DNA from 4 places in the Kitasatospora sp. NBC_01266 genome. Region 3 is predicted to be linked to each of the others. Evidence: riboswitches for the same ligand, from Rfam matches in the RefSeq annotation. Region 3 holds a riboswitch; each other region holds the start of a gene.
The links. A riboswitch is a leader RNA that binds a small molecule or an ion and turns the genes downstream of it on or off. The one in region 3 is predicted to bind cyclic di-AMP.
Positions count from the first base shown of each region.

Region 1 (7,751 bases), 5.5 Mb from region 3:
CACCGGGTAGTCGTCGAAGCCGTCCAGCCGGTAGGAGAGCTCGGCGCTCACCGTGCGGGCGTCCCACGAGGTCGGGCGGTAGTCCAGCTGGGCCAGCCGCAGCGCGGCCAGCTCACCGGTGCGCAGCGCCTGGGCGTGCGCGGCCAGCAGCGCCGTCGGCTGCCCGGCACCCGGCGTACCGAGCGGGGCCGCGCCGGTGGGCACGGCGGCCCGGGCGGGCACCGCGCGGGGCAGCGAGAGCTGGGCCAGCCCGCCGGCCGCCAGCAGCAGCGCGGTGCGCCGGGAGAGCCCGCCGCCACCGGCGGGCTCTCCCGGCGCGCTGGGCGATCGGGCGCTCAGACCCGCACCACCGCCGCCACCGGCATCGCCGCGACGTTCTCGTAGCGCACCCGGGCCCCGGGGTACGGGGCATGGATCACCGTGCCACCGCCGACGTACATGCCGACATGGTGCATGTCGTGAAAGAAGATCACCAAGTCTCCCGGTCGCGCCTCGGCCAGGCTGATCCGCTGCCCCCCGAACGCCTGCGCCTGCGAGGTGCGGGGCAGGCTCACTCCCGCCTGCCGCCAGCTCCAGTACATCAGACCCGAGCAGTCGAAGCTGCCGGGCCCGGTGGATCCGTAGACGTACGGGGAGCCGAGCTTGCTCAGCGCCGCGGCCACCGCGACCGCCGCCCGGTCCGAGGCGGGCGGCTGGTTGCCCAGATCCACCCGCTCCGCCCCGCGCGCGGCCCGCTCGTTCGCCTCCCGGGCGTCCTGCGCGAGCAGCTGGTCCCGCTCGGCGGCGGAGAGGCTGTCGAGCAGCGCCTGGGCGCTCTTCAGCCGCTGCTGCACCTGCTGCTTGCTCTTCGCCAGGGTGCTGCGCACGGTCTCCAGTTCGGCCAGCTTGGCGCCGGCCTCGCTGCGCCGCTGGTCGAGCCGGTGCTGCTGCTCCAGCACCTCATGGAGCGTGGCGACCTGCTGGCGGCCCGCCTCGGCCAGACTGCGCGCCTTGAGCAGGTAGCCCGCCGGATCGGAGGAGAGCATCAGTTGAACGCTCGGGTCCATCCCGCCCGAGCGGTACTCGGCCGCGGCCACCGTGGCCAGGTCCGACCGCATCCGGTTGAGCGTGTCCTGCCCCTGTGCCACCTGCGCCTGCAGCGCGCTGCTCTCGGCCTGCAGCCGCTTGACGTCCTCCTCTGCCGCGTTGGACTTCTCCGAGGCCTGCTCGGCCTCCGTGTAGAGCTGGTCGACCTGCGACTTGACGTCGTTCTTGTCCGGCTTGGCCGGTGCGCCCTGGGCGCTGGCCGTCATCGCCAGCGCGGTGGTCGCGGCAGCGGTGACCGCCAGCACCCGGGCGAACCGGCGCGCGGTGCCCGACGGGGGTGTAATCGCCATCGCCTGACGACTCCAATCGCCGTGAGGGCTCGGGGAGAGCCCTCGGAGGAGCTGAGGTCCGAGCGCAGACGTTAGCGAGTCAGGACGGATGAGTCCAAACCCTCACCGATACGAATATTTGATCCACAATCGGACAGCAGAACGGCGAAGGCCCGGCCTCCACGCGGGAGGCCGGGCCGAAGTGACGCTTCACCAGGAACGTCAGGACATCAGGGGCGGACGATCGCATCGATCGTCATCACGGTGGCCGACTCGTACTTGACGTTCTCACCGGCGCGCGGCGCGTGGATCATCACGCCGTTGCCGATGTACATGCCGACGTGGCCGTAGTTGTTGAAGATGAGCAGGTCGCCCGGCTGCGCGTTGGCGATGTTGGTGCCCTCGTTGGTGCCGATCGCGGCCTGCTCCTGGGAGGTGCGCGGCAGCGCGACACCGGCCTGCGCGTAGGCCCACTGCATCAGGCCCGAGCAGTCGAACTCGGAGGGACCCGTCGAACCGTAGTGGTACGGCGAGCCGAGCTTGCTCACGGCGGCGGCGATCGCCGCGGCGGCGGCCGAGTTGCCGGTGGTCGGCGCGGCCGGGGGCGTCGCGGTGCTGCCGAGGGGGGTGCGGGCCGAGCCGCGCGAGGCGGCGCTCTGCGACTGCGCCGCGGCGGCGGCCTGCGCCTGGGCCTGCTGGGCGGCGGCCTTCGCCTGCGCGTCGGCCTGCGCCTGCTGGGCGGCCATCTGCTGGCGCTGCTGCTCGGTGAGCGAGTTGAGCAGGTTCTGGGCCTGCTGAAGCTTGGCCTGGATGGTGTCCTTGGCGGACTTCAGCTGCTGGGTGGTGGCATCCAGCGCGGCGAGCTTGCTCTGCGTCTCGGTCTTGCTCTGATCGAGCACCTTCTCATCGCTCTGCAGCTCCTTCAGCGTCTCCGCCTGGGTGCTGTTCAGCTGGTTGAGCGCGCTGGCCTGGCCGAGGAAGGTGTCCGGGTGAGCCGAGAGCATCATCTGCACGGTCGGCGATATGCCGTTGTTGGCGTACTCGTCGGCGGCCACCGAGGCCAGCCCCGACTGCAGGTTGGTCACCTGGTCCTGCTGCCGCGCCACCTGGTCCTGCAGGTCGCCGACCTGCTTCTGCAGCGTCTGCTGCTGGGCCTGGGCGCCGTCGTACTGCTGGGTGGCCTGCTCCGCCTGGTTGTTCAAGTCGTCGACCTGGGACTTGACCTGGTCGAGCGAGGGCGCCGGATCGGCGTGCGCCGCGCCCTGCGAGGAGAGGGCCACGGCGGTGGCGGCAGCGGCGGTCAGAATCGACGCGCGGGCACGGCCAACGGGCTTGGGACGACGATGGGACGCCACGAATCCTTCTTCCCTGGGACCGCCTACCGGGTGAGCTGACGGGTTCGGGCTGGAAGACATGCCCTACGACGCCTCACCGGCCTGTGGCCGACCTGGCGCCGATTCACCCCGGAGGAACGTGGTTCCCCGGCTCCGGTCCGCAGCTCCCCAGAAGGGGTTCCCCGTCGGACAGTCAACTGTCCGTGCTGCTTTCCAGACTCGGCGGTAACCCGCGCTGCCACCCCGGTCGGGTGATCTCCATCGCGTGGGTCTGGCTGCCGACCCTAGTAACAAATCTGTGATCCGTTCAAATCCTTGTCGGAAAAACCCGGAAACTTTGACTCTGGGTGCTAGGGAGATCACCAACAGGTGATCAAGTAGTGTGCAGACAAGTGTCCCCCGTCACACCTGGCGGGTGACGGGGGATCAGGAGCGCGGCTCGCGCGGCGGGGCGACGCCGGGTCAGACCCGGCGGATGATGTAGGACTCGCCCATCGTGCTGACCTGAGCGATCCGGACCACGTCACCGGTGTGCGGCGCGTGCACCATCTCGCCGTTGCCGATGTACATGCCCACGTGGTGCCGGTCGCTGCCGAAGATCACCAGGTCGCCCGGCTGGGCGTCGGCCAGGTCCGGCACCGCGGTACCCACCGTGGCCTGCTCCTGGGAGGTGCGCGGCAGCGAGACGCCGGCCTGTGCGTAGGACCACTGCATCAGACCCGAGCAGTCGAAGGTGCTGGGGCCGGTGGCACCCCAGACGTAGGAGTCGCCGAGGCGGCTGAGCGCCTCCTGTACGGCCTGGCCCGCGTAGCCGGCGGCCGGCGGCAGGTTGAGCGTGCTGAGCTGGGCCCGGGCGCTGCCGCGCGAGGCGGGCGCCTCCTGGGCCGCCAACTGGGCACGCTGCGAGGCGCTCAGCGAGTTGAGCAGCTTCTGCGCGGCGGCCAGCTTGGTCTGCACGTCCGACTTGGCCTGGTTCAACTGCGCGGTGGCGGTGTCCAATTCGGCCAGCGTGTCGGCGGCTTCCTTCTTCTCCTGGTCGAGGTTGCGCTCCTCGCCCTGCAGCGACTTCAGCGCGTCGGCCTCGGTGCTGGTCGCCACCTGCATGCTGGAGGCCTGGTCCAGGTAGGTCTGCGGGTTGGAGTTGAGCATCAGCTGGACCGAGGGGTCGATCCCGTCGTTGCGGTACTCGTCCCCGGCCACGGTGTCGAGGCCGCTCTGCAGCTGGGTCACCTGGTCCTGGGTGCGGGCCACCTCGTCCTGCAGCTGCGAGGCCTGCTGGCGCAGCTGGTCGCCGCGCTCTTTGGCGCCGTCGTACTGCTCGGCCGCGGCCTCCTGCTGGTTGTTCAGCGCGTCGATCTGGGCCTTGACCTGATCGACCGAGGGTGCCGGATCAGCCCAGGCCCCGCTCTGCGAGGAGATCGCGACCGCGGTCGCCGCAGCGGCGGTGAGTACGGAGATCCGCACGCGGCTCGACTGCTTGGGACGGCGGTGGGACGGCAAGGGACTGCTCCTTCTTCTACCGGGCTCACCCGATCGGGTGAGTGGCCGGAAAAATAGGTTTGACGCCAGACCCTAGTGAACATCAGATCCTCGCGCCACTCCCCGACTACGACCAACCAGCCTTCACGGCCAGGTGTTCACCGGCTCTTCACCAGTTGAGCGCTGGTCAGCTGCGGGCCAGGCGGTTCAGCAGCAGCACCGAGGCGACCGGGCGCGCCCCCGCCTTGCGCACGCCGTCGGCCACCTCGCGGTCGGCCGAGACCACCACCACCGGGCGGCCCTGCGGCTCGGCCCGCACCAGCTGGCGGATCAGCTCGTCGGCGGTCTGGCCGGTCCGGCTGAACCGCACCCGGACCCCGCGCGGCGGCGCCATGATCACCGGCACGTCCAGGTCCTGCCCGTCGAAGACGCAGGTCACCTCGGCCTGGGTGCGCTGCGCGAGCATCGCCAGGCCGCCCAGCAGCCGCAGCCGCTGCTGCTCCAGCGGCAGCGTGGGATAGCCGGTCTTGGTCACGTTGTAGCCGTCCACCACCAGGTGCACCTGCGGGATCGCCAGCAGCTGGTCGAGCAGCGCCGGGTCGTCCTCGGCCAGTCCGCGCCGGGCCACATCGTGCGGCGAGGCCGAGCCGGGGACCACCGCGTCCACCAGGTCGGCCGGGTGCAGCTGGGTGACCGGCAGCGCCAGTTCACGCTGCAGCCCCTGGGCCGACTGCAGCACGGTGTCGAGCAGCAGCCGCAGCCGCATGTCCTCCACGCTGCGGCCCTCACGCGCCGAGCGGCGCCCGGCCTCCAGGGCGGTCTCCAGCTCGGCCACCCGATGCTTCAGCCGCCGGTTCTCGCTCTCCGCGGCGCCGCGCTCGACGGTCGCGGCAGCGGCGGCGGCGGTCAGTTCGGCCTGCAGCTTGCGGGTCTCGGCCTGGGCGCGGCGGGTGTCGCTCTCCAGTCCGCGCAGCTTCTTGCGCAGCGTCTCCAGCTCCTTGCGGGTGCCCTCGGCCTCCGCGCGCTGGCGCTCCAGGTCGGCCCGGGCCGCGAGGCGGGTGGCGGCCAGCTCCTCCTGGAGCTTCTCCACCAGCCGGGCCGCCTCGGCGGCGGCGTCCTCGGCACCGGCCCGCTCGGCCTGCTCGCCGGCCTCGGCGACCAGCCGGGTCCAGCCGCGGGTGCGCAGCAGGTAGGCGGCGGCGGCCACGTCCAGCGGCTCGGCCGCGCCCGGCACCTGGCCCGCCTCCAGCGCCTTCACCAGGTCGGGCTGGCCCAGCCGCAGCCGGTCCGCTATCCGCAGCCGGAAGACCGGCTCGGCCTCCAGCGCGGCGGCCAGCGCGGTGCCCGCGTACTTGGCCCGGCGGGCCGGGGTGAACTTGGCGTACGGGCGCAGTGAGGCCGGCAGATCGGTGAGCGGCAGGCCGCCGAGCGCGTCGGCGGCCAGGCCCACCACGCGCCGGCGCACGCCCTCGGGCAGCGGGCGGTCCAGCTGCTCGGCGGGCGGTTCCTGCTCCTCGCCCTGGTCCTCGCCCTGGTCCCCGGCCTCAAGCGCTTCGTCAGCCTTGCCGACCTCAACGGCCTCGCCGGACGGCTCCACGGCGCTGTCGGCGGACGTCGCGGACGCGGCCGGTTCGCCGGCAGCGGGCAGCGGCCCCTGCGGCTCAGCGGCCTGGCTGGCTGCGTCCATCGCGTCCTCGGCTCCGATCATGGTCTGCGCGGCTGCCCCGGCCCAGGCCCGGGGCGCCCCGACTCACCGCCCGGTGACTCTCACCGCTCGGTGCAATTGTCGCGTGCGCGGCGGCTGTTTTTCAGCAGCGCCTGCTCAGCCCGTCTGCTCGGCCCCGTGCTCGGCAGACTCCGCAGCGGGCTCGGCACCGGGCTCCTCGGCATCCGGGCGGGCCACCAGCTCGACCTGGTCGACCGCGTTGCACCAGCGGCAGCGGATCGACTCCAGCGTCTCGCTGAGCACCTCGGCCTCCTCGACCTTGGGGTCACCGGCCAGGTCCAGGTGCAGGTACTCGACCACGCGGGAGGACCGGGTCACGTCGAACCGGGTCAGGTTGCCACAGAGCGTGCAGCGCCAGCGGGTCTCGGCGGTGGGCACGGGGACGGGCATGAGCGTGGTCCTCTCGGCTGGTACCTGGTCCGGTCCGTGTGCCGGCCAGGTCTCAAGCCTAGGGCCTGACGCTGGGACGGCGGGCACCGGATACCGGTTCCCATCAGCCCTCCGGCCTGCTCGAACGCCTGCACGCACAACCCGTACGCGTGCCCGCACGCGCACTCGCCCGCCCGCTCACCCACTCGCCGTACACGACGGTGTCACGACCGCACCGGCGCGGAATGGATGCGCCCATGGCAGACCAGCGCCACGACGGACCGACCCCGCTCGTCAGCTACCTCCTGATCGCGCTCAACTGCCTGGTGTTCCTGGCCGGCCCGAGCGGGATCAACCCCGCCTACGGCTCGAGTGCGCCCGCGCGCGCCTGCGCCGCGCAGCACTACCAGCAGCGTTGGGGCGCGATCCCGGCCGAGCTGCTGAGCAACCGTCCGCTGACCGCCGCTCAGCTGGCCGGCCTCACTCCCCCGCTGCCCGGCTGCCCGCTGCTCGCCACCCCGCACAAGGTGCCCGCGCTCTCCGCGCTCAGCTCGCTCTTCGTGCACGGCGGCTGGCTGCACCTGCTGGGCAACATGCTCTTCCTCTATGTCTTCGGCGCGGGCGTCGAGGAGCGGCTGGGCCGGCTGCGCTTCCTCCTCTTCTATCTGGCCGTCGGCGTGCTGGCCAACTACGGCTACGCGGCCCTCGGCGGGCACGGCCCCGAGTCGCTGCGCCCGCTGGTCGGCGCCTCCGGGGCGATCTCCGGGGTGCTCGGCGGCTACCTGCGCCTCTATCCGCGGGCCCGGGTGACCACGCTGGTCCCGGCCCTGCTCTTCCTGCCACTGCGGCTGCCGGCCTGGCTGGTGCTCGGCCTCTGGTTCGCCGTCCAGTGGTGGTCGCTGCGCCAGGCCGGCGGCGGGGTCGCCTACCTGGCCCATGTGATCGGTTTCAGCGCCGGGTTCCTGGCGCTGTGGGTGGCGGCCCGACGTGCCGGATACGCTGGCCCCACCGTTCCCCAGCCTCCGGCCGGGGGGACCCCCATCCCAGGAGCCCAGCCGTGATCACCGCCATCGTGCTCATCAAGACCAGCGTCGACCAGATCCCCGAGATCGCCGAGGCCATCGCCGCGATCGAGGGCGTGAGCGAGGTCTACTCGGTGACCGGCGGGTACGACCTGGTCGCCATGGTGCGGGTGCGCCGCCACGACGACCTGGCCGAGGTGATCCCCGGCCGGCTCAACAAGGTGCCGGGGGTCGCCCACACCGAGACCCAGATCGCCTTCCGCACCTACTCGCAGCACGACCTGGAAGCCGCCTTCGCGCTCGGTCTGGACGGCTGACGAGCCGTCGGCCGGTCAGCGCCGGGTGTCGGCGACGCAGCGCCCGCCCTCGTTGCGGTAGTTCCACCGCGCGCCGTCGCTGACCAGCTCGCGCACCGCGCCCAGGAAGCGGTCGATGTGCTCCTCGGGCGTGCCCGCCCCGAAGCTGA
Region 1 covers NZ_CP108458.1:2,533,057-2,540,807, forward strand. Annotated here, with positions in the region: gene OG403_RS10615 (hypothetical protein) at 1-222, opposite strand, end outside; gene OG403_RS10620 (C40 family peptidase) at 336-1,376, opposite strand; gene OG403_RS10625 (NlpC/P60 family protein) at 1,586-2,710, opposite strand; cyclic di-AMP (ydaO/yuaA leader) riboswitch at 2,715-2,865, opposite strand; gene OG403_RS10630 (C40 family peptidase) at 3,152-4,189, opposite strand; gene OG403_RS10635 (NYN domain-containing protein) at 4,356-5,855, opposite strand; gene OG403_RS10640 (hypothetical protein) at 5,991-6,284, opposite strand; gene OG403_RS10645 (rhomboid family intramembrane serine protease) at 6,521-7,324, shown strand; gene OG403_RS10650 (Lrp/AsnC ligand binding domain-containing protein) at 7,321-7,602, shown strand; gene OG403_RS10655 (aminotransferase class V-fold PLP-dependent enzyme) at 7,618-7,751, opposite strand, start outside.
Region 1: another riboswitch for cyclic di-AMP. It lies ahead of OG403_RS10625 (NlpC/P60 family protein); the one in region 3 lies ahead of OG403_RS34380 (LysM peptidoglycan-binding domain-containing protein).

Region 2 (7,751 bases), 6.8 Mb from region 3:
GAGCACCACCACCGACCTGCCCGGCAGCACGACCCGCCCGACGGTGCCGCCGACCGCCGTCAAGCGCCCCGCCAAGGCCCGCCGGCGCGGCGAACGCAGCCGCCCCGCCGCCCTGTTGATGCACCTCGCGCTGGGCCTGGCCGCCGTCGTCGCGGTCTTCCCGGTGCTGTGGATCTTCTACATCGCGCTCGGCCCGGACAAGATGGACTACCTGCACCCGGGCGGCATCGCCGGCAAGGCCACCCTCGCCAACTTCTCCAAGGTGCTCGGCCAGACCGACTTCCTGAAGTGGTTCGGCAACTCGCTGATCGTCTCCAGCGGCACCGCGCTCTTCGGTGTGCTGATCGCGGCCAGCACCGGCTACGCCGTCTCCCGGATGAAGTTCCCGGGCCTGCGCCCGCTGATGTGGTCGCTGCTGATCACCCAGATGTTCCCGGTCGCCGTGCTGATCGTGCCGATGTACTACATCCTGGCCAACCTCAACCTGCTGGACAGCTACGGCGGCCTGATCCTGGTCAACTCCGCCACCACCGTGCCGTACTGCGCCTGGCTGCTGAAGGGCTACTTCGACACCGTCCCGGTGGAGATCGACGAGGCCGGCCGGGTCGACGGGCTCTCCCCGTTCGGCACCTTCTGGCGGCTGATCCTGCCGCTGGCCCGCCCGGGTCTGGCGGTGGCCGCCTTCTACGCCTTCCTGACCGCCTGGGCCGAGGTGCCGTTCGCCTCCACCTTCATGCTCAGCTCGGACAAGTACACCCTCGCGGTGGGCCTGAACACCTTCGTGTCGCAGTACGAGAGCCAGTGGAACCTGATGGCCGCCACCGCCGTACTGATCGCGATTCCGGTCACGGTGCTCTTCTACCTGGTCCAGAAGAACCTGGTGACCGGCCTGACCGCGGGTGCCGCCAAGTCCTGACCCGCCGGCCGCTCGTCCCGCTGTCCGCTCATTTTTCTGACGTACAGTCAACCGCCGTATCTCGCAAGCACGTTCCTCGTTTCCAAGGGATCCCGTCTCGATGACCCAGAACCTGGCCGACACCTCCCGGCCCACCGCGGCCGCCCCGAGCACCACGGACGCCGGCGAGCCCAGAGGCTGGTGGCGGGACGCGGTCATCTACCAGGTGTACCCGCGCAGTTTCGCGGACGCCAACGGCGACGGCATGGGGGATCTGCCCGGTGTCCGCAGCCGGCTGCCCTACCTGCGGGACCTGGGCGTCGACGCGGTCTGGCTCTCCCCGTTCTACGCCTCCCCGCAGGCGGACGCCGGCTACGACGTGGCCGACTACCGCGCGGTGGACCCGATGTTCGGCACCCTGCTGGACGCCGACGGCCTGATCCGCGACGCCCACGCGCTGGGCCTGCGGATCATCGTGGACCTGGTGCCCAACCACTCCTCCGACCAGCACGAGTGGTTCCAGCGCGCGCTGCGCGAGGGCCCCGCCTCCCCGCTGCGCGAGCGCTACCACTTCCGCCCCGGCAACGGCGAGAACGGTGAACTGCCGCCCAACGACTGGGAGTCCATCTTCGGCGGCCCGGCCTGGACCCGCACCGCCAACCCGGACGGCACCCCGGGCGACTGGTACCTGCACCTGTTCGCCCCCGAGCAGCCCGACTTCAACTGGGACAGCCCGGCCGTGGCCGACGAGTTCCGCTCGATCCTGCGCTTCTGGCTGGACATGGGCGTCGACGGCTTCCGGGTCGACGTCGCGCACGGCCTGGTGAAGGCCCCCGGCCTGCCCGACCTCGGCAGCCACGACCAGCTCAAGCTGCTCGGCAACGACGTGATGCCGTTCTTCGACCAGGACGGCGTGCACGAGATCTACCGCAGCTGGCGCAAGATCCTCGACGAGTACCCGGGGCAGCGGATCGCGGTGGCCGAGGCCTGGACCCCCACCGTCGAGCGCACCGCCAACTACGTGCGCCCCGACGAGCTGCACCAGGCCTTCAACTTCCAGTACCTGGGCACCGCCTGGGACGCCGCCGAGCTGCGCGCCGTGATCGACTCCTCGCTCGCCGCGATGCGCCCGGTCGACGCCCCCGCCACCTGGGTGCTGTCCAACCACGACGTCACCCGGCACGCCACCCGCTTCGCCAACCCGCCCGGCGGCACCCAGCTGCGCGAGCGCGGGGACCGCGAACTCGGCCTGCGCCGGGCCCGCGCCGCCACCCTGCTGATGCTCGCGCTGCCCGGCTCCGCCTACCTCTACCAGGGCGAGGAGCTGGGCCTGCCGGACGTCACCGACCTGCCCGACGAGGTCCGCCAGGACCCCTCGTTCTTCCGCGCCAGCGGCCAGGACGGCTTCCGCGACGGCTGCCGGGTCCCGCTCCCGTGGTCCGGCACCGCCGCCCCCTACGGTTTCGGGCCGACCGCCGGCGGTCCCAGCTGGCTGCCGCAGCCGGCCGAGTGGGCCGAGCTCAGCGTCGAGGCGCAGACCGGCGACCCGACCTCCACCCTGGAGCTCTACCGCAGCGCGCTGGCCGTCCGCCGCGAGCGCCCCGAACTCGGCGCCGGCACCGAGGTGGAGTGGCTGCCGTCCCCGGCGGGCGTGCTCGCCTTCCGCCGCGGCGGCTTCGTCTGCCTGGTCAACACCACGCGCGAGCCGGTCGGCTACGCCACCGAGGGCCGGCTGCTGCTCAGCTCCGGCGCGGCCGGGAACGTCGAGCCGGGACTGCTTGGGCCGGACAGCACCAGCTGGTGGGCGGTCTGACATGGTTGCAATAGGCTCTGGGATCGTGACTACGGCGCGACTTTCGGACATCGCGGCGCAGGCGGGGGTCAGCGAGGCCACCGTCAGCCGCGTCCTCAACGGCAAGGCGGGCGTCTCGGCCGCCACTCGGCAGACCGTGCTGGCCGCGCTCGACGTGCTCGGCTACGAGCGGCCCACCCGCCTGCGCCAGCGCAGCGCCGGGCTGATCGGGCTGATCACCCCGGAGCTGAGCAACCCGATCTTCCCCGCGCTGGCCCAGGTGATCGAGCAGGTGCTCAGCCGGCACGGCTACACACCGGTGCTCTGCACCCAGACCCCGGGCGGCTCCACCGAGGACGAACTGGTGGAACTGCTGGTCGACCGGGGCGTGGCGGGCATCGTCTTCGTCTCCGGCCTGCACGCCGACTCCACCGCCGACCACGACCGGTACGCCAAGCTGACCGGTCGCCAGGTGCCGTTCGTGCTGATCAACGGCTACAGCGAGAAGATCACCGCGCCGTTCATCTCGCCCGACGACCGGGCCGCGATGGCGATGGCGGTCCAGCACCTGGCCGAACTCGGTCATGAGCGGATCGGCCTGGCGGTCGGCCAGCGCCGCTACGTGCCGGTGCTGCGCAAGATCGAGGGCTTCACGGCCGCGCTGCGCTCGGTGCTCGGCTACAGCGCCGAGCAGGCCGAGGAAATGGTCCACCACACCCTGTTCACCGTCGAGGGCGGCCACGCCGCAGCCGGCGCGCTGCTGGACCGGGGCTGCACCGCGATCGTCTGCGGCAGCGACCTGATGGCACTCGGCGCGATCCGCGCGGTGCGCCGGCGCGGGCTCAGCGTGCCCGGTGACGTCTCGGTGGTCGGCTTCGACGACTCCCCGCTGATGGCCTTCACCGAGCCCCCGCTCACCACCATCCGCCAGCCCGTCGAGGCGATGGCCACCGCCGCCGTGGACGCGCTCCTCGAGGAGGTCGGCGGCGAGCCGGCCCAGCGCGGGGAGTTCATGTTCCAGCCCGAGCTGGTGGTCCGCGGCTCCACGGGGGCCTGCCCGAACCGCTGACGCTGTGCCGGCGCTGCCCGGCGACGCCGTCCACGGCTGATCAGCGCGACCGCGTCCCGGCCCGCCCGAGCAGCACGGCCGAAGGCCGCCTCCCCGAGGGGAGGCGGCCTTCAGGCTGCCCTGCGGTTGCGATCGGCGAGGCCGATCAGCACGTGTCCACATATGTCGGCACATGTTCACGCGTGTCATCGGGACGCGTTCTTCACCACGCGTCCGTCAGCTGGTTCAGACCCGGCCGGCGAAGTCCGGGGTGTAGTTGGCGATGGTCTCGTACTTCACGCCGGCGCTCGGGTTGGCGGCCTCGACGAACTGGCCGTTGCCCACGTAGATGGCGACGTGGTAGACGCCCGAGTCCTGGCCGTTGTTCGACCAGAACAGCAGGTCGCCCGGCTGCAGGCTGTTCATCGACACCGGGGTGCTGGCGGCGGCCTGGTCGGCGGCCACCCGCGGGATGGAGATGCCGGCGTGCGCCATGGCGGCCTGGGTCAGGCCGGAGCAGTCCCAACCGCCGTTGCCGGTGCCGCCGTAGATGTAGGCCTGGCCGACCTGGGACTCGGCGAAGCTGACCGCGGCGGCCATCGAGCCGGTCGCGGCCGGCGCGCTGGTGGCGGCGGTGGTCTGGGCGGGGGTGCTCGGGGCCGGGGCTGCCGGCGCCGGGGTGCTGGTGCTCGGGGCGGCCGCGGCGGTCGAGCCGCCCAGCGACAGCTGCTCGCCCGGGTAGAGGACGTCCGGACCGTGGGTCAGGACCGACTTGTTGAGGTCGTAGAGCTTCTGCCAGCCGCCGTCCACGTGGTGGGTGTTGGCGATGGTGGAGAGCCAGTCACCGGTCTGCACGGTGTAGCTCTGGCCGCCCTGGGAGTGGTTCCAGTGACCCCAGTTGCCGTGGCTCCAGCCGCCCTGCTGCGAGCCGCTCTGCGCTGCGGTGCTCTGCGCCGGGGCGCTGGTGGCGGAGGTGCTGGTGGCGGAGGTGCTCGGGGCCGGGGTGCTGGTGGCCGTCGAGGAGGAGCTGGTCGAGCCACCGGGGTTGATGGCCGGGGCGGGGCCGCCCTGGGTCAGGCCGGCCTGGACCGAGCAGACGGGCCAGGCGCCGGGGCCCTGGTCGGCCAGCACCTTCTCGGCGATGGCGATCTGCTGGTCCTCGGTGGCCTGGTTGGCCTGGGGGGCGTACTGGGTGCCGCCGTAGGCGGCCCAGGTCGAGGCGCTGAACTGGAGGCCGCCGTAGTAGCCGTTGCCGGTGTTGATGCTCCAGTCGCCGGAGCTCTCGCACTGGGCGACCTTGTCCCAGGTGGAGACCGACGCGGCGGAGGCGGTGGTGGCGGTGATGCACGGCAGGGCCAGGCCGAGGCCGAGCAGACCGGTGGCGGCGATCGCCCGACGGGCGTTGCGGGACGGACGGGTCGTGCCAGTGGTGGGCAGCATGAAGACGCGATCCTCTCCTACGCCTGCGAGGTGAGCTGTCGGATTCGGGCTGGAGTTGCCCGGCCGCGCACTGCGCGGCTTCACCCCTAGCTCCGAGCACCTGGTCCGAAGACCGGCGCCGGAGCGGCTTACCTGGTTCCCCCGCTCCTGCCGTGGTTGCGTTTTCGCGCTGCCAGCGCGCCCGTGGCAGGACTAGGCGTTCGGTTGCGCTGGGTCCGTGTGACCACGAACGGGGAGCACGTTAGACAGAGATAAGTTGAAACCGCAAACAGCTGTGATGGCGGTCACACGGGCTCCACGAGAGCTTCAAGATCGCCCCGGCGGCGCAGCTGAGGGAGCGTCGGGGGAGTGCGGCGGACGAGGTGGGCAACTGGCCCCGCGGCTGCGGAAAGTGCTGGTCCTTCAGGGCCGCGGGTGCTGATGGCCCGTCCGGTCGAGGGCGGATCACCTCTTGATGATCATGGAGATCCGCGGTCGAAATTCGTCCCGCCGGGCTGGGTCGAAGTCTCGCGGAGCGAGATGCGCCGTGACTGGCCGACATCAACCCAATGTCCGTTTTGCACCTTCTGTTATGGCGTCAGGTCGCCATCGCGAGCCGTTCGCTGCCGCCCCTTCGGCTACCGCCTTCGCCGGCCCGCTCCGCCACCGGGCCGTCACCTGCGCGCCACCTTGCCGTCGCCGGGGCGAGGCGTCGGCTTCTCGACGCCACCGGCCGGACGCCGGACGCCGGACGCCGGACGCCGGGCGCCGGACGCCGCCCGCTGGACGCTGGACGCTGGATGTTCGAGTGCCGGATGTTCGAGTGCGGACCACGGGCCCGCCGGCCCGTGCCGGCGCTCCAGCGGCCTCTGAGGCCCCGCCTGGCGGCCGGGTGACCGCCCGTGGGGTCCGGTGTCCGCCGGTGGGGCCTGTGGGCATGCCACTGGCCCTGCCCCCCGGCGCTGGTGCCAGGGGACAGGGCCAGTGCCTTGTCCGATATGTCGTGCTGACTACCGCGTCACTCGCCGGCGACGGTCTCCTCGAGGGGAGCTTCCTCGAGGGCCGGGGCCGGCAGCACGGCCAGGTACGCCGAGGCGACCAGCTGACCGATCGTCGGGTAGGCGCCCAGTCCGGCCGCGCTCTCGCAGCCGGTCTCCGCGGCGGCGGTGCGCAGCAGTTCTTCGTCGACCTCGGGGCCGATCACCAGCGGCGCCAGGGCCGGGCGCTGCGAGCCGGTGGCCCGCAGGTGCTCGACGGCGGCGGCCACCGCGCCCGGCAGGTCCAGCGCGGCGGCGACCACCGGCACCGCCAGGCGGGCCGCGAGCAGCACGCCGGTGATCCCGGCGGCGTCCGCGGCGGCCTGACCGCCGACGGTGGTCAGCACCACGCCGTCGGCGGCGGTGGTGATGGCGAAGAGCCGGGCGCGGTCGGCGCGGGCCAGGCCGGCCTCGGAGAGGCGCACGTGCACCGCCTCCGCCAGCAGCGGGTGCGGGCCGAGCACGTCGGTCAGCAGGGCGCCGGTCTCGGCGGCCAGGGCCTGCAGCTCCGTCAGGTAGTCGTGCGGGCCGGGCAGCAGTGGCACCAGGACCGGCGCGGGGCGTCCGGCCTCCAGTGCGGAGGTGATCAGGTCCTCGATCGTCGCGGTCGGCCGGGCGGTCGCCGCCTCGTGCGCACTCTCGCGCGGCTCGCTCTCGTCACCCTCGCCGGGCGCGTCCTCGGCCGCGACCCGCTCCGCCGCCGGGGCGGTGCGCAGCCAGCCGGCCGCCACCTCGATGCCGGGCTGCTCGAAGCGGATCACCGAGACCAGTTCGTCCACCAGGGCCACCGCGGCCGGGGTGGCCTGGGCGGGAATGGCGAGCACAAGCGCCGGTGCGCCGATCGGCACCTCGGGCCTTTCGGGCCGACGGTGGCGCCCCCGCGCGCGGGAGCCTGGCGTGCGGACGGGCAGTGGTGCGCCCGGGATGGCTGCAGTGCTCATGCCGGAGATCGTAGGACATGCGCGCGATCGCCCTGCATCCGGCTGGGCACCTTCGCACGTCATAGAAGGGGAGAGCGCTCGCCGACGCCCCGCCGCCAACCCGGACAAGCCGCGCGAAACCCTCGCCCGCTGGTACGGATGTGACGGAGTGTGAGGAAACGGCTGCGAAGTTGATCACTTGCGCGAGGGTGTCAATGGTTGAACCGGTCAGCCTTGTTGGCCGTTACTCCGACGCCGGGTCACGGATCATCGGCCGATTTGCCATCGAATGTCCGATTCTGTGGATCGGGCGAGGCTGCTCGGGGGTGGTTTGGTTACCTGTCGTACAGGCTTCTGCACGCGCAAAATCACATGCCGATGCACGTGCATTAGCGTTATCATTACGAGTAGTAAGGCACTAGCCCTGCCCGTACGAGCCGGAGGCGGCCGGCGGCCGGAGTGGCCGGGCGCCGAGTAGTACGAGCACTCCAGGCTCTTGGGAGATTTCTATGCACCACACGTTCAACGGCATGGCGGCTGCGGACCTCGATGGCGTGGTCTGGCAGAAAAGTCAGCACAGCAACTCCAAGGGGAACTGCGTGGAGTTCGCCGCCCTCCCCGACGGTGCGGTCGCGATGCG
Region 2 covers NZ_CP108458.1:1,240,139-1,247,889, reverse strand. Annotated here, with positions in the region: gene OG403_RS05610 (sugar ABC transporter permease) at 1-916, shown strand, start outside; gene OG403_RS05605 (glycoside hydrolase family 13 protein) at 1,017-2,708, shown strand; gene OG403_RS05600 (LacI family DNA-binding transcriptional regulator) at 2,710-3,756, shown strand; gene OG403_RS05595 (transglycosylase family protein) at 3,982-5,175, opposite strand; cyclic di-AMP (ydaO/yuaA leader) riboswitch at 5,183-5,346, opposite strand; gene OG403_RS05590 (hypothetical protein) at 6,173-7,132, opposite strand; gene OG403_RS05585 (DUF397 domain-containing protein) at 7,621-7,751, shown strand, end outside.
Region 2: another riboswitch for cyclic di-AMP. It lies ahead of OG403_RS05595 (transglycosylase family protein); the one in region 3 lies ahead of OG403_RS34380 (LysM peptidoglycan-binding domain-containing protein).

Region 3 (7,751 bases):
AGAGCGCGAGCGCACCGAGGCGGCGTGACGCGGTCGACCAGGACTCAACCATTCCAGGTACCTTCTGTGGGGGACGCGGCTGCCCGCCGCTGTTGAGAAGTATTGAGTTCTGTTGGAATCTGTCAATGCTTCGGACAGAAATCACCGTATACATAGGCAATGTCACGCACCGCAGCCCCCGGACCGCCGCTGAGCAGGCCAAACAGACCGAGCGGGGTACGGCCTCGACGGCCGCACCCCGCTCGGTGGTTCTGCGCTGAGCTCAGGTCAGCTCTTGCGCCCGACGCCCGCGTACATCCAGCGGGTACTGGCGTCGGTGGCCCCCTCCCCCTCCGGGCGCCAGAGCGGCACGAACTCCACCCCGGGCTCCAGCAGTTCCCAGCCCTCGAACAGCTCGGTCACCTGCGCGCGGGTCCGGAGCCGGATACCCGAGGCGGTCTTGTCCCAGGTCTTGGCCACCTCCGCGGCCCGCTCGGGGTTGCCCTCGTGGGTGCTGTGCGACAGCAGCAGGTAACTGCCGGGCGCGACCCGCTCGTACACCTGGCGCACCGCCTCGCGCGCCTGCTCGTCCGTGACGAAGTGCAGCACCGCGAGCAGCAGCACGGCCACCGGCTGGGAGAGATCGACCAGCGCGCGCAGCTCCGGGCGTTCGAAGAGCTCGTCCAGCTCGCGCACGTCCCCGGTCAGCACCGTCGTGCTGCGGTTGTCCACCAGCAGTGCGCGGCCGTGGGTGAGCACGATCGGATCGTTGTCCACGTACACCACCCGGACCTGCGGATCGACGGACTGTGCCACCTGGTGGACATTGCCTGGCGAAGGCAGGCCCGCGCCGACGTCGATGAACTGCCGGACCCCGGACCGGGCCGCCAACTGCACCGCCCGGCGCAGGAAGGCCCGGTTCTCCCGGGCGGCGGCCGGGATGTCCGCCGCCGCGCTGATCGCGTGCTCGGCGGCCTGACGGTCCGGCAGGAAGTTGTCCTTGCCGCCGAGCCAGTAGTCGTAGATCCGCGCAGGGTGCGGCCGATCGGTCTGAAGATCCGTCAGATCGGTTCCGCGCTCGGGCTGTCGCACCGTCTCCCCCTTGCTCCACACCCGCCTCCCAGGCGGACCGCTGCAGCATACCGGGCGTGTTCGAATCGATTCGGCGGCGGGTGCGCGGCGCGGACCGGCGCACCGACCCCGTGCGCGGCGCGGACGCGCGCCGTCGCGCCCCGGTTTAATACCGCGCCGCGTCCGGTGGCCCCGGGTAGGGTCAAACGATCCGATCCCCGTGCCGACACCCCCGGCCGCTTGCGAATGCGAGATCAGATGACCCACCCGGCTGCCGATCCGCCGTACAACGAGCAGCGAGCCGACGAACTGTCACCTCCCGCCCTACCGGTGGCCGATCTGCTGCCGGAGACCTCGCGGGCCCTGCTGCACCGCCTCGCCGTCGGGCAGGCCGAGGGGCGAACCCCCTCGCTGGTCGGCGCGGTGGTCCGCAGCGGGAGACTGGTGTGGACCGGCGCCCGCAGCATGACCGAAGGTCACGCGCCGGACGAGGACGTCCAGTACCGGATCGGCTCGATCTCCAAGACCTTCGTGGCCGTCCTGGTCATGCGGCTGCGGGACGAGGGCCTGATCGACCTGGCCGACCCGCTGGAGCAGCACCTGCCCGACACCGCCGCCGGCGGCGCCACCATCCGCCAACTGCTCAGCCACACGGCCGGGCTGGCCGCCGAGACGCCGAGCCCCTGGTGGGAACGGACCTCCGGCGAGCTGCGCCCCGAGCTGGGCCACCTGCTGGAGGACCAGCCGTTCCGGCACGCCGCCGGGGAACGCTTCCACTACTCCAACCCCGGCTTCGCGCTGCTCGGCGCGCTGGTGGCGAAGATCCGCCGGATGTCCTGGTTCGACGCGCTGCGCCAGGAGGTGCTGGAGCCGCTCGGCATGACCCGCACCACCCTGCTGCCACAGGCCCCGCACGCGGGCGGGTTCGCGGTGCACCCGTGGGCGGACGTGATGATCCCCGAGCCGCTCACCGACACCGGCCTGATGGCACCGGCCGGCCAGCTCTGGTCCACCGCCGCCGACCTCGCCCGCTGGGCCGCCTTCCTGACCGGCCCCACGGCGGGCGGCACCGAGAAGGTGCTCCGCGCCGACACCCTCGCCGAGATGCGCCGGCCCGCCGCCGCGCCGGAGGGCGACTGGACCGCCTGCCAGGGGCTCGGCCTGCAACTGCTGCGCCAGGACGGCCGACTGCTGATCGGCCACGGCGGCTCGATGCCGGGCTTCCTGGCCGGCCTCTGGGTGAGCCTGGAGGACGACGTGGCCGTCATCACGCTGGCCAATGTGACGTCGAGTCCGGCGCTCTGGGGGGTGGCCGGCGACCTGCTCAGGATCGTGGCCGAGCGCGAGCCGCGGATCCCCGCGCCCTGGCGCCCGTTCACCGACGCCGATCCCGAACTGCTGGCGCTGACCGGCCCCTGGTACTGGGGAACCACCGCGTTGGCCCTGCACCTGCGGGCCGACCGCGCCCTCGAGCTCACCCTGCTCGGCGACCGGGCCCGCGCCTCGCGCTTCCAGCCCGAGTCCGACGGCAGTTGGACCGGCCTGGACGGCTACTACGCGGGCGAGCCGCTGCGCGTGGTGTTCGCCGACGACGGCTCGGCGAGCCACCTCGACCTGGGCAGCTTCGTGCTGACCCGCACGCCCTACGACCCGGCCGCACCCGTGCCGGGCGGTGTCGACCCGCAGGGCTGGCACGCCGGCTGACGGAATTTCAAATCACGGGGAGATAACAACAGCCTTTGTGAGGGGAATCACGCGAAAAGGGATCAGGGGTGGAGTTAATCCACTCCTGATCCACTTCTGATCCAATCCTGTGCCACCCCTGACCCTCTCCCAGCTCGAACATGAGACAGCTCACATGGGCTTGTGGTAGGACCTTCGACCCGTTTACGGTGCATCTCGTTCGTCTTCACACGAACCCCGCTCCCCGGAACGCCGAATCCTGCCGCCGGACGGAGTGGGCACGTGCATCCACAGCACCACGGCAGGGGCGGGGGACCCAAAGGTAAGTCGCCTCACCCGGATATCTCCGGGCGGGGCTTGGGGTGAAGCCGCGCTTATGCGCGGCCGGGCAACTCCAGCCCGAATCCGACAGCTCACCTCGCAGGCGTGGGAGAGGAAACGTTTTTCATGCTGTCCGTCAACAGTCGCCCCAGCCTGCCCAACCGCGCCGCCCTCAAGCGCGCCGTCGCCGTCACCGTCCTCGCGGGTGTCGGTGCCGGTCTGCCGCTGATCGCCGCCACCGGTGCCAGCGCGGCGCCGCTGCACCCGGCCGGCCACGGCCACCACCACCACGCCGCCGGCCAGGGCTACACCGGCCACTGGGCCGCGACGCAGCAGGCCCCGGCGCAGCAGGCCCCGGTCCAGCAGGCTCCGGCCGCGCCGGCCGCCGCTCCCGCCGCCGCGCAGACCGCCGCCCCGGCCCCCGCCGCCGCGCCCGCCTCCTACACCGTGCAGAGTGGCGACTGGCTGTCCAAGATCGCCACCAGCCACAACGTGCAGGGCGGCTGGCAGAAGCTGTACGACCTGAACAAGGGCACCCTCAACCAGGGCCCGAACGTGCTCTTCCCCGGCCAGCACCTGGTGCTGGGCGACGCCCAGGCCGCCCCGGCCCAGGCCCCGGCCGCCACCCAGGCGCCGGCTCCGGCCGCGCCGGCCGCCGCTCCGGTCGCCGCTGCCCCGGTCGCCGCCGCGCCGGTTGCCGCGCCCGTCGCCACCGTGGACGTCAACAGCCCCAGCTCGCTGCAGGCGCTGGCCGCCTCCATCGTTCCGGCTGACCAGCTGGCCTCGTTCGACCAGATCATCACCCACGAGAGCGGCTGGGACGTCACCGCCACCAACCCCAGCTCCGGTGCCTACGGCCTGCCGCAGGCGCTGCCCGGCAACAAGATGGCCTCCGCCGGTTCCGACTGGGCGACCAACCCGGCCACCCAGATCAAGTGGGCGCTGCAGTACATGAACACCACCTACGGCAGCCCGAACCAGGCCTGGGCCTTCTGGCAGGTCCACCAGGCGTACTGATCACCCTGGTGATCAGTAGCAGCCGTAGCTGAGCCGCCCGGCCGGTCGACAGGTCCTCGCACCTGGCGACCGGCCGGCGGCTTTTCGCGTGCGGCCGCCCCGGGGAGGACCCGCCCCCGTGACCCGCCCCGGGACAGCCCGGGACGGCCCGGGACGGCCCGGGATGGCCCGGGCCAGGTCACGGGGTCGTGACTGGCGTCACCGGCCCCCGGTTCAGTCGGCGGCGCCGTACCGGACCAGGTAACCCGCCAACCGCGCGACGTCGTCGTCCGCCCAGTCGGTGAACCGCTCGGTGAACGACTCCCGCCGCATCTCGTACGCCTCCCGCAGCAGCGCCAGGCCCTGCTCGCTCGGGCGCAGGATCTGACCGCGGTGATCCTCCGGGTCCACCTCCCGACTCAGCAGGCCCAGCTTCTCCAGCGCGCCCACCTGCCGGCTCACCGTCGACTTGTCGAGCATGAAGTAGGCGGCCAGGTCCGCCGCCCGGCAGCCGCCGCGCTCGTTCATCAGGTCGAGAATGCTGTAGGTCACCAAGGACAGTCCCGGGTGCAGCTGCGAGGCCTTGTGCCGGGCCCGCCGCGCGAAGGCGGTCAGCTCACGCTGGATGATCTCGATCGACTCGTCCCGACCCGACACGTTCGTCCCTTTTCTCCCACACCGAACCCCCCGTGCAGGCATCTCCGATGCTGGTTGCGCAGTACAACATAGCGGCGTCCGCAGTCCAGGACATCCCGTCACAGCCGGTAATCTGTCGATGACAGATCCGCTGGATCCTGGATCCGACAGGCCGTCATGGGGTGACACGTGGACCGGCTGCCACCGACGGACCCGCCCGTCACCGCCACCGGCGCCTCAGCCCGGGACTTCGGCGCCGAGCTGCGCAGACTGCGGACCGCACGCGGGCTCTCGCTCAGCGCGCTGTCCCGGCTGCTGCACTACAGCAAGGGCTACCTCAGCAAGATCGAGAACGGCAGCAAGCCGGCCGGCCCTGACCTTGCCCGACGCTGCGATCGGCTGCTGGACGCCGACGGCGCCTTGGCCCGTCTCGCCGACCCGGGGCCGGGGTCGGGGTCGGGGTCGGGGTCGGGGTCGGGGTCGGGGTCGGGGTCGGGGTCGGGGTCGGGGCTCGAACCGGCGCACGGTGCGGCGCGCGGTGGAACGCACGGCGCGGCGACCGGCACGACGCGCGGTTCGGCGACCGGTGCGGGTGCTGGTGGCGAGCCCGCGCTCCCCTGCCCTTATCCGGGCCTGGCCGCCTTCGGTCCACAGGACGCCCGCTGGTTCGCCGGTCGCGAGAGCGCGCTGGCCGCGCTGCTCGAACGGCTGGCCGAGCGCGCCGGACAGGGCCCGCTCGCCCTGGTCGCGCCGTCGGGTGCCGGAAAGTCATCGCTACTGCGAGCCGGCCTGCTGCCCGCGCTGCGGCGCGGCGCCCTGCCCACCACCCGCCCCGGTCCCCGCCGAGCGGTTGTCTGCACACCCACCGCCCACCCGCTGGCGGCACTGCGTCGCGCTCTCGACACCGGGCCGTCCACCGTGGTGCCCGCGACCGAGCCCGCCGACGACGGCCCGGGCCGGGACGGCCCGACTCCGGACGGACTGGCTCCGGACGGCCCGGGGCAGGAGCACCCGGAGCAGGACGGCCCGGCTCCGGACGGACTGGTCCTCGTCGTGGACCAGTTCGAGGAGGTCTTCACCCTCTGCCAGGACCCCGCCGAGCGGAGCGCCTTCATCCGGGACCTCTGCGAGCTCGCCACCGACCCGGGTCCCTCCCCCACCATGATCGTGCTCGGCGTCCGGGCCGACTTCTGCGGTCGGTGCCTCGACCACCCCGAGCTGGTGCCCGTCTTCACCCGCGGCCTGCTCGCTCTCGGCCCGATGGCCACCGCCGAGCTGCACCGGGCGATCACCGGCCCGGCCACCGAGGCCGGCCTGCTGCTGGAGCCCGGCCTGGTCGAGGTACTGCTGCGCGACCTCGGCCTCGCGGGCATCCCGCACCCGGCCGGCTCGCCCGAGGACCCCGGCGCGGTCGGCACCGCCCCGTTCCGGTCCGGACTGGCCGGCGTGCTGCCGCTGCTCTCGCACGCGCTGCTGGCGACCTGGCAGCAGCGCGACGGGCGCAACCTCACCGTCGCGGGCTACCTGCGCACCGGCGGTGTCCAGGGCGCGATCGCCGCAACCGCCGAGAACCTCTTCGCCGGCCTGACCCCCGAGGGCCGCCTGACGGCACGTCAGCTGCTGCTCCGGCTGGTCCATGTCGCCGAGGACAGCGAGGCGACCCGCCACCCGGTGCCGCTCGACCACCTCCGGGCCGCTGCTCCGGCGTCCGGTCTCGCCACCGATTCAGCCGCCGGGCCAGTCACCGCTTCAGCCGCCGGACCCAGGACCGCCGATTCCATCGGTGCCGTCCTCGACGCCTTCGTGCAGGCCCGCCTGCTGACCGTGGACAGCCAGACTGTGCTGATCACCCACGAGGCCCTGATCCGGGCCTGGCCCCGGCTGCGCGGCTGGCTGCACGCCGATCGGGCCGGTCTGCTGGTCCGTCAGCAGCTCGCCGAAGCCGCCGTCGAGTGGGAGCGCGAGCGGCGCGACCCGTCCCTGCTCTACCGGGGCACCAAGCTCGCCGTCGCCGTCGAGTACCTGCGCGATCCGCGTCGCCGCGCCGAACTGGGCCCGGGCGAGGCCGCGTTCGTGGCCGCCGGACACGAGCAGGAGGCGGCGCGGGCGCGGGCCGTGCGGCGCCGGACCCGGCGACGGCGGCAACTGCTGGTCACCCTCGTGGTGCTGCTGGTGCTGGCCGTCACCGCGGGCGGCGTCGCCTACCAGCAGCGGGCCGAGGCGTTCGCCGGACGCCGGACCGCGCTCTCCAAAGCGCTGGCCGCCGAATCGGCCGCGCTGGCGGCCGGCCGACCGGAGGCCTCGATGCTGCTGGCGGACGAGGCGTTCCGCACCTCGCCCACCACGGAGGCCCGCAGCGCGTTGCTCAGCACCCAGTCCCAGGCCTTCGCCGGTCGGCTCTTCGGCCATACCGGGCCGGTCAACGCCGTCGCGTTCAGCCCGGATTCGACCAGACTCGCCACGGCCAGCGCGGACGGCACCCTGAAGGTGTGGCAGGTGGCGAGCCGTCAGCTCGACACCACGCTCACCGGGCACGGCGGGTCGGTGCGCACCGTCGCGTTCAGTCCCGACGGGCGGTCCCTGGCCTCCGGCAGCGCCGACGGCACGGTCCGCCTGTGGGACCTGACAGGCCGTCGGCTGCCCGTCACCCTCTTCGGCAACGGCGGCGCGGTGCGCTCGGTGGCGTTCAGCCCGGACGGCCGGACCCTGGTCTCCGGCGGGGCCGACCGCACCGTCCGGCTCTGGGACACCGCCAACCACACCCTGATCACCACCCTCACCGGCCACAGCGACGAGATCTTCAGCGTGGCCTACAGCCCGGACGGCCACCTGGTCGCCTCGGCGGCCGCCGATCACACCGTCCGCCTCTGGGACACCGGCAGCGGTGCCCTCACCGCCACCCTCACCGGCCACAGCGACGAAGTCCTCGGCGTGGCGTTCAGCCCGGACGGCCGGACCCTGGCCTCCGGCGGGGCCGACCGCACCGTCCGGCTCTGGGACACCGCCAACCACACCCTGATCACCACCCTCACCGGCCACAGCGACGACGTCAACGGCGTGGCCTA
Region 3 covers NZ_CP108458.1:8,028,811-8,036,561, reverse strand. Annotated here, with positions in the region: gene OG403_RS34395 (glycoside hydrolase family 27 protein) at 1-52, opposite strand, end outside; gene OG403_RS34390 (SAM-dependent methyltransferase) at 268-1,071, opposite strand; gene OG403_RS34385 (serine hydrolase domain-containing protein) at 1,309-2,754, shown strand; cyclic di-AMP (ydaO/yuaA leader) riboswitch at 3,052-3,175, shown strand; gene OG403_RS34380 (LysM peptidoglycan-binding domain-containing protein) at 3,181-4,071, shown strand; gene OG403_RS34375 (MarR family winged helix-turn-helix transcriptional regulator) at 4,285-4,707, opposite strand; gene OG403_RS34370 (nSTAND1 domain-containing NTPase) at 4,876-7,751, shown strand, end outside.

Region 4 (7,751 bases), 3.0 Mb from region 3:
GCCTTTCACGCTGTCCTGCTGGTACTGCGTCCTGCTGGTACTGCGGTTCGTACTCCGCCCGGTCGCACGGCCGGCTGAGCACCACGGAGGTCGTGGTCCGGCGACGCTGCCGGGCGGAGGGCCTCCGACTCACATCCCGGCTCCCTACGGCCGGGGGTCAGTCGCTTACTTGCTCGCGAGCGCCTTGTCGGCCTTCTCGGCCTCGGCGGGAGCGGCCGGCGCCGGGACGGAGACGGTGACCTCCTGGAAGGCACCGAACGGCTTCTCCATCTCGGAGAGGCCGACCGTCTCGCGCTTGAGGAACATCGCGAGCGTCCAGTCGGTGAAGACCCGGACCTTGCGGTTCATGGTCGGCACCCGGCTGCCGTGGTACAGGCGGTGGAACCACCAGGCCGGACGGCCCTTCAGCTTGTACTTGCCGAAGAGGATCGCCACGCCCTTGTGCAGGCCCAGACCGGCGACCGCACCGAGGTTCTTGTGCTTGTACTCCTGCTGCGGGAAGCCGCGCATACCGGAGATCACGTTGTCACCGAGGACCACGGCCTGGCGCACCGCGTGCTGGGCGTTCGGCGGGCACCAGGCGCCCTCACCGGCGGCCAGGTCCGGCACCTGCGAGTTGTCGCCGGCCGACCAGACGTTGTCGAAGCCCTGGACCTGCAGCGTCGGGGCGGTGTCGATGTGGCCGCGCGGGCCCAGCGGCAGGCCGAAGTTGGCGACCACCGGGTTGGGCTTGACGCCCGCGGTCCACACGATGGTGGCCGCGTCGGCCTCGACGCCGTTCTTCAGCACCACGTGCTGGTCGACGCAGGAGTCCATCGAGGTCTCGATGTAGATCTCGATGTTGCGCTCTTCGAGCTTCTGCTTGGTCCACAGGCCGAGGTCCGGGCCCATCTCGGGCAGGATCCGGTTGGCCGCCTCGACCAGGATGAAGCGCATGTCGTCGCGGCTGACGGTCTTGTAGATCTTCGCCGCGTCCCGGGCCATGTCCTCGACCTCGGCGATGGTCTCGACGCCGGCGAAGCCGCCGCCGATGATCACGAAGGTGAGGGCCTTGCGCCGGATCTCCGGGTCCGTGGTGGACTCGGCCTTGTCCAGCTGCGCCATGACGTGGTTGCGGAGGCTGATCGCCTCCTCGACCGTCTTCATGCCGATGCCGTGCTCGGCGAGGCCGGGGATCGGGAAGGTGCGGGAGACCGAGCCGGTGGCCACGACGAGGTAGTCGAAGGGCAGCTCGTAGCTGTCGCCGGCCAGCGGCGCGATGGTGGCGACCTTGCGGGCGTGGTCCACAGCGGTCACGTGACCGGTGAGCACCTCCGCCTTCTTCAGGGCGCTGCGCAGCGGTGCGACGAGGTTGCGGGGCGCGACGTTGCCGCCGGCCGCCTCGGGAAGGAAGGGCAGGTACGTCATGTACGACCGCGGGTCGACGACCGTGACGGTCGCCTCCCCGTAGCGCATCTTCTTGAGGATGCGCATCGCGGCATACAGGCCGACGTAACCACCGCCGACAATGAGGATGCGAGGACGCTCCGTGGTGCTCATATCGGAAAGTATCCAGCACCGGTCGGAGCACCATTCGTGAGGCCCGTCACAAGGATCTGGACAGCCTCTGCTACACTGCCCGCCCACACCTCGGGACTTGAGGGCCGCTCAACGGGGCCCCGGCGGACCCGTACGGAGGTTTGGATTCCACTCGCCCTGCTGAGCAGCAACGATCCGCCCCGCACCGAGGTTCCCGAGCGCCGTTTCGATTTCGCTGGCGTATCCGGAACCCCGCCTGGGATCCATCGGGCCGCCGCGACCGCCGACCTTCACTCTCGCAATCCGGACGAACCGCCCCGCGGACTGAGCCGAATGTCCGATTCGCCATGTGAAGAAATTCACGAACTTTCTCGCGGCACCCGGCCGGGTCGCCGCCATCGGGCGGCCCGGCCGAGTGTCCATCGAGGGATCCGACTGGTGGGACACCAGTGGACCGCGAGCCGACACGTCCTCAGACCGCCGCGCTCCAGGCGATCCCGTCCAGGATGTCGTGCTCGCTGACCACCAGTTCCTCGGCCCCGGTCCGCTCCATGATCGAGAGCAGCACCAGCGCGCCGGCCCCGATCACGTCCACCCGGCCCGGGTGCATCACCGGGATCGCGGCCCGCTCCGCGTGGGTGGCCGCGAGCAGCCGTTCGGTCACCTCGCGGACCTGCGCCGACGACAGCCGGGAGTGGTGCACGGCGGTGGAGTCGTACTCCGGCAGGCCGAGCGCGATGGCGGCCACCGTGGTGACCGTCCCGGCCAGGCCCACCAGCGAGGCCGCCTCGGTCAGCGGGACCACCTCGGCGGCCTGGTCGAGGGCCGCCTCGATGTCCGCCCTGGCCGCCGCGATCTGATCGGCCGTCGGCACCTGCGAGCCGGCGAAGTGCCGCTCGGTCAGCCGCACGCAGCCGATGTCCACCGAGCGGGCCGCGTGCACCTGCGCGCCGCCCAGCACGAACTCGGTCGAACCGCCGCCCAGGTCGAAGACCAGGTACGGCGCGGGCACGGCGGCGCCGGCCAGCTCCTTGGTGGCGCCGGTGAAGGAGAGCTGGGCCTCCTCGTCGCCGCTGACCACCTCGGGCTCGACGCCCAGGATCTCGCGCACGCCCTTGGTGAACTCCGCGCTGTTCTCGGCGTCCCGGGAGGCGCTGGTGGCCACGAAGCGGGTCCGCTCCGGCCCCACCTGGTACTCGGCGATCACCGCGGCGTACTCGCGGCAGGCCGCGAAGGTGCGCTCCAGCGCCTCGGGGGCCAGCCGGCCGGTGCGGTCCACGTCCTGGCCGAGCCGGACGATCAGCATCCGCCGGTCCAGGTCGGTGATCGCACCGGTGGCCGGGTCGAGGTCGGCGATCAGCAGGCGGATCGAGTTGGTGCCGCAGTCGATCGCGGCGACCCGGGTGACACTCACTTCTCTCCCTCGTCCTGCTGCTCGGCCTGGCGCTTGGCGGCGCGCTCGGCGGTCTTGCGCTCCTTGGCGGCGATCACCGCCGTGTGGTCCTCGGCCTCGTCCCGCTGGGCCACCAGCGCCTCGACCCCCGCCTCGACCTGCTGCTCGCTCACACAGCCGCCCTTGCGCCACCACTCGGGCAGCATCGCCAGCGCCTCGTCACCCAGCGGGTTGACGCCGGGGCCGGCCGCCAGCGAGTGGCCGACCAGCACGTGCAGGCACTTCACCCGGTCCGGCATCCCGCCGGCCGAGGGGAAGCCCTCCAGCACCTCGATCGCGTCGCGCCGGGCGATGTAATCCTCGTGCGCCTTCTGGTAGGCGGCGGCGAGCTCCGGGTCCTCGGCGAGCCGGGCGGTCTGCTCCTTCATCACGCCGTCCGCCTCCAGGGTGCCGATCAGCGAGGCGGCCTTGGGGCAGGTCAGGTAGTACAGGGTGGGGAACGGGGTGCCGTCGGGCAGCCGGGGGGCGGTCTCCACCACGTCCGGGTTGCCGCACGGGCAGCGGTGCGCCACCGCCCGGGTGCCGCGCGGGACGCGGCCGAGCTGGGCCGCGACGGCGGCCAGGTCGCGGTCGGCGACCGGCTGGTTCTCAAGTGTCATGTCAGCGCTGTCTTCTCACAGGGCCGGCCTCGCACGAGGCCGGCTTCTCACGGGGCGGGGGCAGGGGTGGCAGCCGCGTCGACCGAGTCCCAGACGGCGGCGTACCAGGGCTTGGCCGCCTGCGCGGCGGCCTGGGCGGAGCCTCGGCCCGAGGGCGGGGAGGCGGCGGCCGAGGGGGTGGGGTCGATCGAGACGAAGGGGGTCTCGCCGGGCATCGCGTAGTGCAGCCGCTCGCGGGCCTGGGCCTTGACGTACTCCGGGTCCTGCCAGCGGGCCAGCTCGGTGGTCAGCTGCTCGACCTGTCGGCGGGCCTGCTCGGCCTTGACCCGCTGGGCGGCGATCTGGTCGCGCTGGTTGATGAACTGCCGGGTCGGATACGCGAGGATCGCCACCAGCGAGCAGAGCACCAGGACCAGCACGGTGGCCCGGCTGGTGAACCGCGGCCGGCCGCTCAGACCCGGGATCTTCCAGCCTGCCATCTCCTGACCCCTCCCACTCGCGCCGATGCCCCGGCGTCCACCCTACGGGGTGCGCGCCGGGGCATCGGTCAGGCTTGCTGCGAGGTTGCTCAGGCCTCGAAGCGGAACCGCGGGAACGCCGCGCGGCCCGCGTACTCGGCGGCGTCGTCGAGGATCTCCTCGATGCGCAGCAGCTGGTTGTACTTGGCGACGCGCTCGGAGCGGGCCGGGGCACCCGTCTTGATCTGGCCGCAGTTGGTGGCGACGGCCAGGTCGGCGATGGTGACGTCCTCGGTCTCGCCGGAGCGGTGCGACATCATGCAGCGGTAGCCGTTGCGCTGGGCCAGCTCGACGGCGTCCAGGGTCTCGGTCAGCGAACCGATCTGGTTCACCTTCACCAGCAGCGCGTTGGCGGTGCCGGTCTCGATGCCCCGGGCCAGGCGCTCCGGGTTGGTGACGAACAGGTCGTCACCGACCAGCTGCACCTTGTCGCCCAGCTGGTCGGTGAGGGCCTTCCAGCCGTCCCAGTCCGACTCGTCCAGCGGGTCCTCGATGGAGACCAGCGGGTAGGCGTCGACCAGCTCGGCGTAGTACGCGCCCAGCTCGGCGGCGGTCAGCGCCTTGCCCTCGAACTGGTAGGCACCGTCCTTGTAGAACTCGGAGGAGGCCACGTCCAGGGCCAGCGCCACGTCCTTGCCGGGCACGTAGCCGGCCTTCTTGATCGCCTCGACGATCAGGTCCAGCGCCTCGCGGTTGGAGTCCAGGTTCGGCGCGAAGCCGCCCTCGTCGCCCAGGCCGGTGGACAGGCCGCGCTCCTTCAGCACGCCCTTGAGGGTGTGGTAGACCTCGACGCCCCAGCGCACGGCCTCGGAGAAGGACTCGGCGCCGATCGGCGCGATCATGAACTCCTGGATGTCGACGTTGGAGTCCGCGTGCGAGCCGCCGTTGAGGATGTTCATCATCGGGACCGGCAGCACGTGCGCGTTCGGGCCGCCCAGGTAGCGGAACAGCGGCAGGTCGCTGGCCTCGGAGGCGGCGTGCGCGACGGCCAGCGAGACGCCGAGGATCGCGTTGGCGCCCAGCGAGGACTTGTCCGGGGTGGCGTCCAGGTCCAGCATCGCCTGGTCGATCAGCCGCTGCTCGGTGGCGTCGTAGCCGACCAGCTCCGGGCCGATCTGCTCGATCACGGCGAGGACGGCCTTCTCGACGCCCTTGCCGAAGTAGCGGTTCTTGTCACCGTCACGCAGCTCCAGCGCCTCGAAGGCACCGGTCGAAGCGCCGGACGGGACAGCGGCACGGCCGGTGCTGCCGTCGTCGAGACCGACCTCGACCTCGACCGTGGGGTTGCCGCGCGAGTCGAGAATCTCACGGGCTACGACGACATCAATGGACGGCACGAGGCATCTCCTAGGCGGAAGCGGTCCTGCGGACGTGGGTACGGAGTCGTTACGACCAGAGCCTAACCGCACCGGCCGCGACGACGACCCGGACCTGGGTTCCGTCTCACGGTGTGGCTCGGCTACCTGTCGGTAGTTCACCTGAATGCCGGTGCGGGGCCACCTCGGCCCGGACCCGCACCGGCTGTCGGCCGGTCAGCCGAAGTGCAGCACCTGACCGGGCATGATCAGGTCCGGATTCCCGCCCACGGTCTGCTGGTTGTCCTGGTAGAGCTGGTGCCAGCCGCCGCCCAGGTGCTGGGCCTGGGCGATGGTCGAGAGGGTGTCGCCGGCCCGCACGGTGTAGTCGTGACCGGAGCCGCCCGCGTTGCCGACGGCGGCGGCCGGCGTCTGGACCGGCACCTGGACCGGAGCCTGGACTGGCGCCTGGACTGGCGCCTGCACCGGTGCCTGGGGAGCGGCGTACCGGTTGTACACGCCCTGGTGGCTGGTCCAGAACCAGCCGCCGTCGCTCTGGTACCAGTACACCTGGCTCTTCGCGTCCCAGCCGGCCTGGCCGGGGAAGGCCGGGGCGGCGGACTGCGGCGCCTGGGGCTTGGCCTGCGGGGCCTGGGGAGCCAGCGCCTGAGGCCGCGTCTGCTGCTGGCTCTGCGCGGCCGGCGCGGTGGTGTCCACCGTCGCGGCGGCGCCGCCCTGGGACAGGCCGGCCTTGACCGAGCAGACCGGCCAGGCGCCGGGCCCCTGGGAGGCCAGCACCTTCTCGGCGACCGAGATCTGCTGCGCCTTGGTGGCCTGATTGGCCTGCGGCGCGTACTGGGTGCCGCCGTACGCGGCCCAGGTGGAGGAGGTGAACTGCAGGCCGCCGTAGAAGCCGTTGCCCGAGTTGATGCTCCAGTTGTTGGTGCTCTCGCAGTTGGCGACCTTGTCCCAGGCCGACACCGGAGCGGCGTGCGCGGCGGTCGCGGTGAGCAGCGGCACCGCCAGGCCCGCGCCGGCGACGCCGGCCACGGCGATCGCCTTCTCGGTCTGGGTACGACGACGATGACGGCCATTGCCCATGAGCAGCATGAACTGTCCCTCTCCGCACGCCTGCGAGGTGAGCTGTCGGGTTCGGGCCCGTGAGGTCGGCCCGGCCGCTGACGCGGCTTCACCCCTAGCCGTGGGAGACGGCAGAAAATCCTGGGTCCCCCGCCCCTGCCCCGAGTAGGTCGGGTGTCCCGGCAGCGCGGTGGGCAGGATTCGGCGTACCGCACGCGGGGTTCGCAGCTGCGAACTCCTGGGAGGGTAGGCAGATTGACGGACCAATCACAAGCTCATATCGCGTACATCACACGAGAATTACGACAAGTGGCAGATCGCCTACTAACCGATCAGGTTTGTCCGCATTGATGCCTGTTCAGATCAGGCGTGTCGGAACACTTCCGACACGCCGTCAGCCGGTCGCGGCAAGCTGAGATATCAACAGATCAGCAGATCAACGCACCGTCAGGACGTGCCGGCCGAGGACTCCGGCGTGAACGAGACCGGCAGTTCACGCAGCCCACGCATGATCAGGCCGCCCCGCCAGCGCAGTTCCGCCGGCTCGGTGGCGAAGTCGAGGTCGGGCAGCCTGGTCAGCAGGGTGGCCAGTGCCGCCTGCCCCTCCAACCGGGCCAGCGGGGCGCCGATGCAGTAGTGGATGCCGTGCCCGAAGCCGAGGTGCGGATTGTCCCTGCGGGCCAGGTCCAGGGTGTCCGGTTGGCCGAACCTGGCCGGGTCGCGATCGGCCGCGGCGAGCACCACCAGCACCGGATCGCCGACCGGGATGTGCACCCCGCCGATGGTCAGCGGCGCGGTCGCGAACCGCCAGGTGGCCAGCTCCACCGGGCCGTCGTAGCGCAGAAGTTCCTCGACGGCGGTGGTCAGCAGCTCCCGCTCGCCGCGGCGCAGCGACTCCTGCAGCCGGGCGCGCTGCTCCGGGTGGTTCATCAGCGTGTACATGCCATTGCCGATGAGGTTGACAGTCGTCTCAAAACTCGCGGCGAGCACAGCATGCGGGCCATCCTTCGGCCCTACACTCGCGGGCGCCTCCGGGGCCTCCACCGGCCCCTCTTCACCGACCACCACCCACAGGGACCGCGCCACGCGCCCCGTGATCTTCAGCGGAGGAATCGTCGGAGCCACGTACACCGGCGTCCCACCACCGCGCTGGTTCAGCATCTCCACGATCGCCTTCCACGCGCCACGCTGGAAGAAGGTCAGCTGCCGCTCACGGATCCGCTGTGGGTTGCCGAACGCATCCGTCATCTCGTTCCACGGCGTCCCGGTGCGCAGGCGGCAGAACATG
Region 4 covers NZ_CP108458.1:5,039,018-5,046,768, reverse strand. Annotated here, with positions in the region: gene OG403_RS22140 (NAD(P)/FAD-dependent oxidoreductase) at 166-1,539, opposite strand; gene OG403_RS22135 (Ppx/GppA phosphatase family protein) at 1,991-2,932, opposite strand; gene OG403_RS22130 (DUF501 domain-containing protein) at 2,929-3,570, opposite strand; gene OG403_RS22125 (FtsB family cell division protein) at 3,618-4,049, opposite strand; gene eno (phosphopyruvate hydratase) at 4,139-5,425, opposite strand; gene OG403_RS22115 (transglycosylase family protein) at 5,621-6,493, opposite strand; cyclic di-AMP (ydaO/yuaA leader) riboswitch at 6,496-6,650, opposite strand; partial or broken gene OG403_RS22110 (cytochrome P450) at 6,911-7,453, opposite strand.
Region 4: another riboswitch for cyclic di-AMP. It lies ahead of OG403_RS22115 (transglycosylase family protein); the one in region 3 lies ahead of OG403_RS34380 (LysM peptidoglycan-binding domain-containing protein).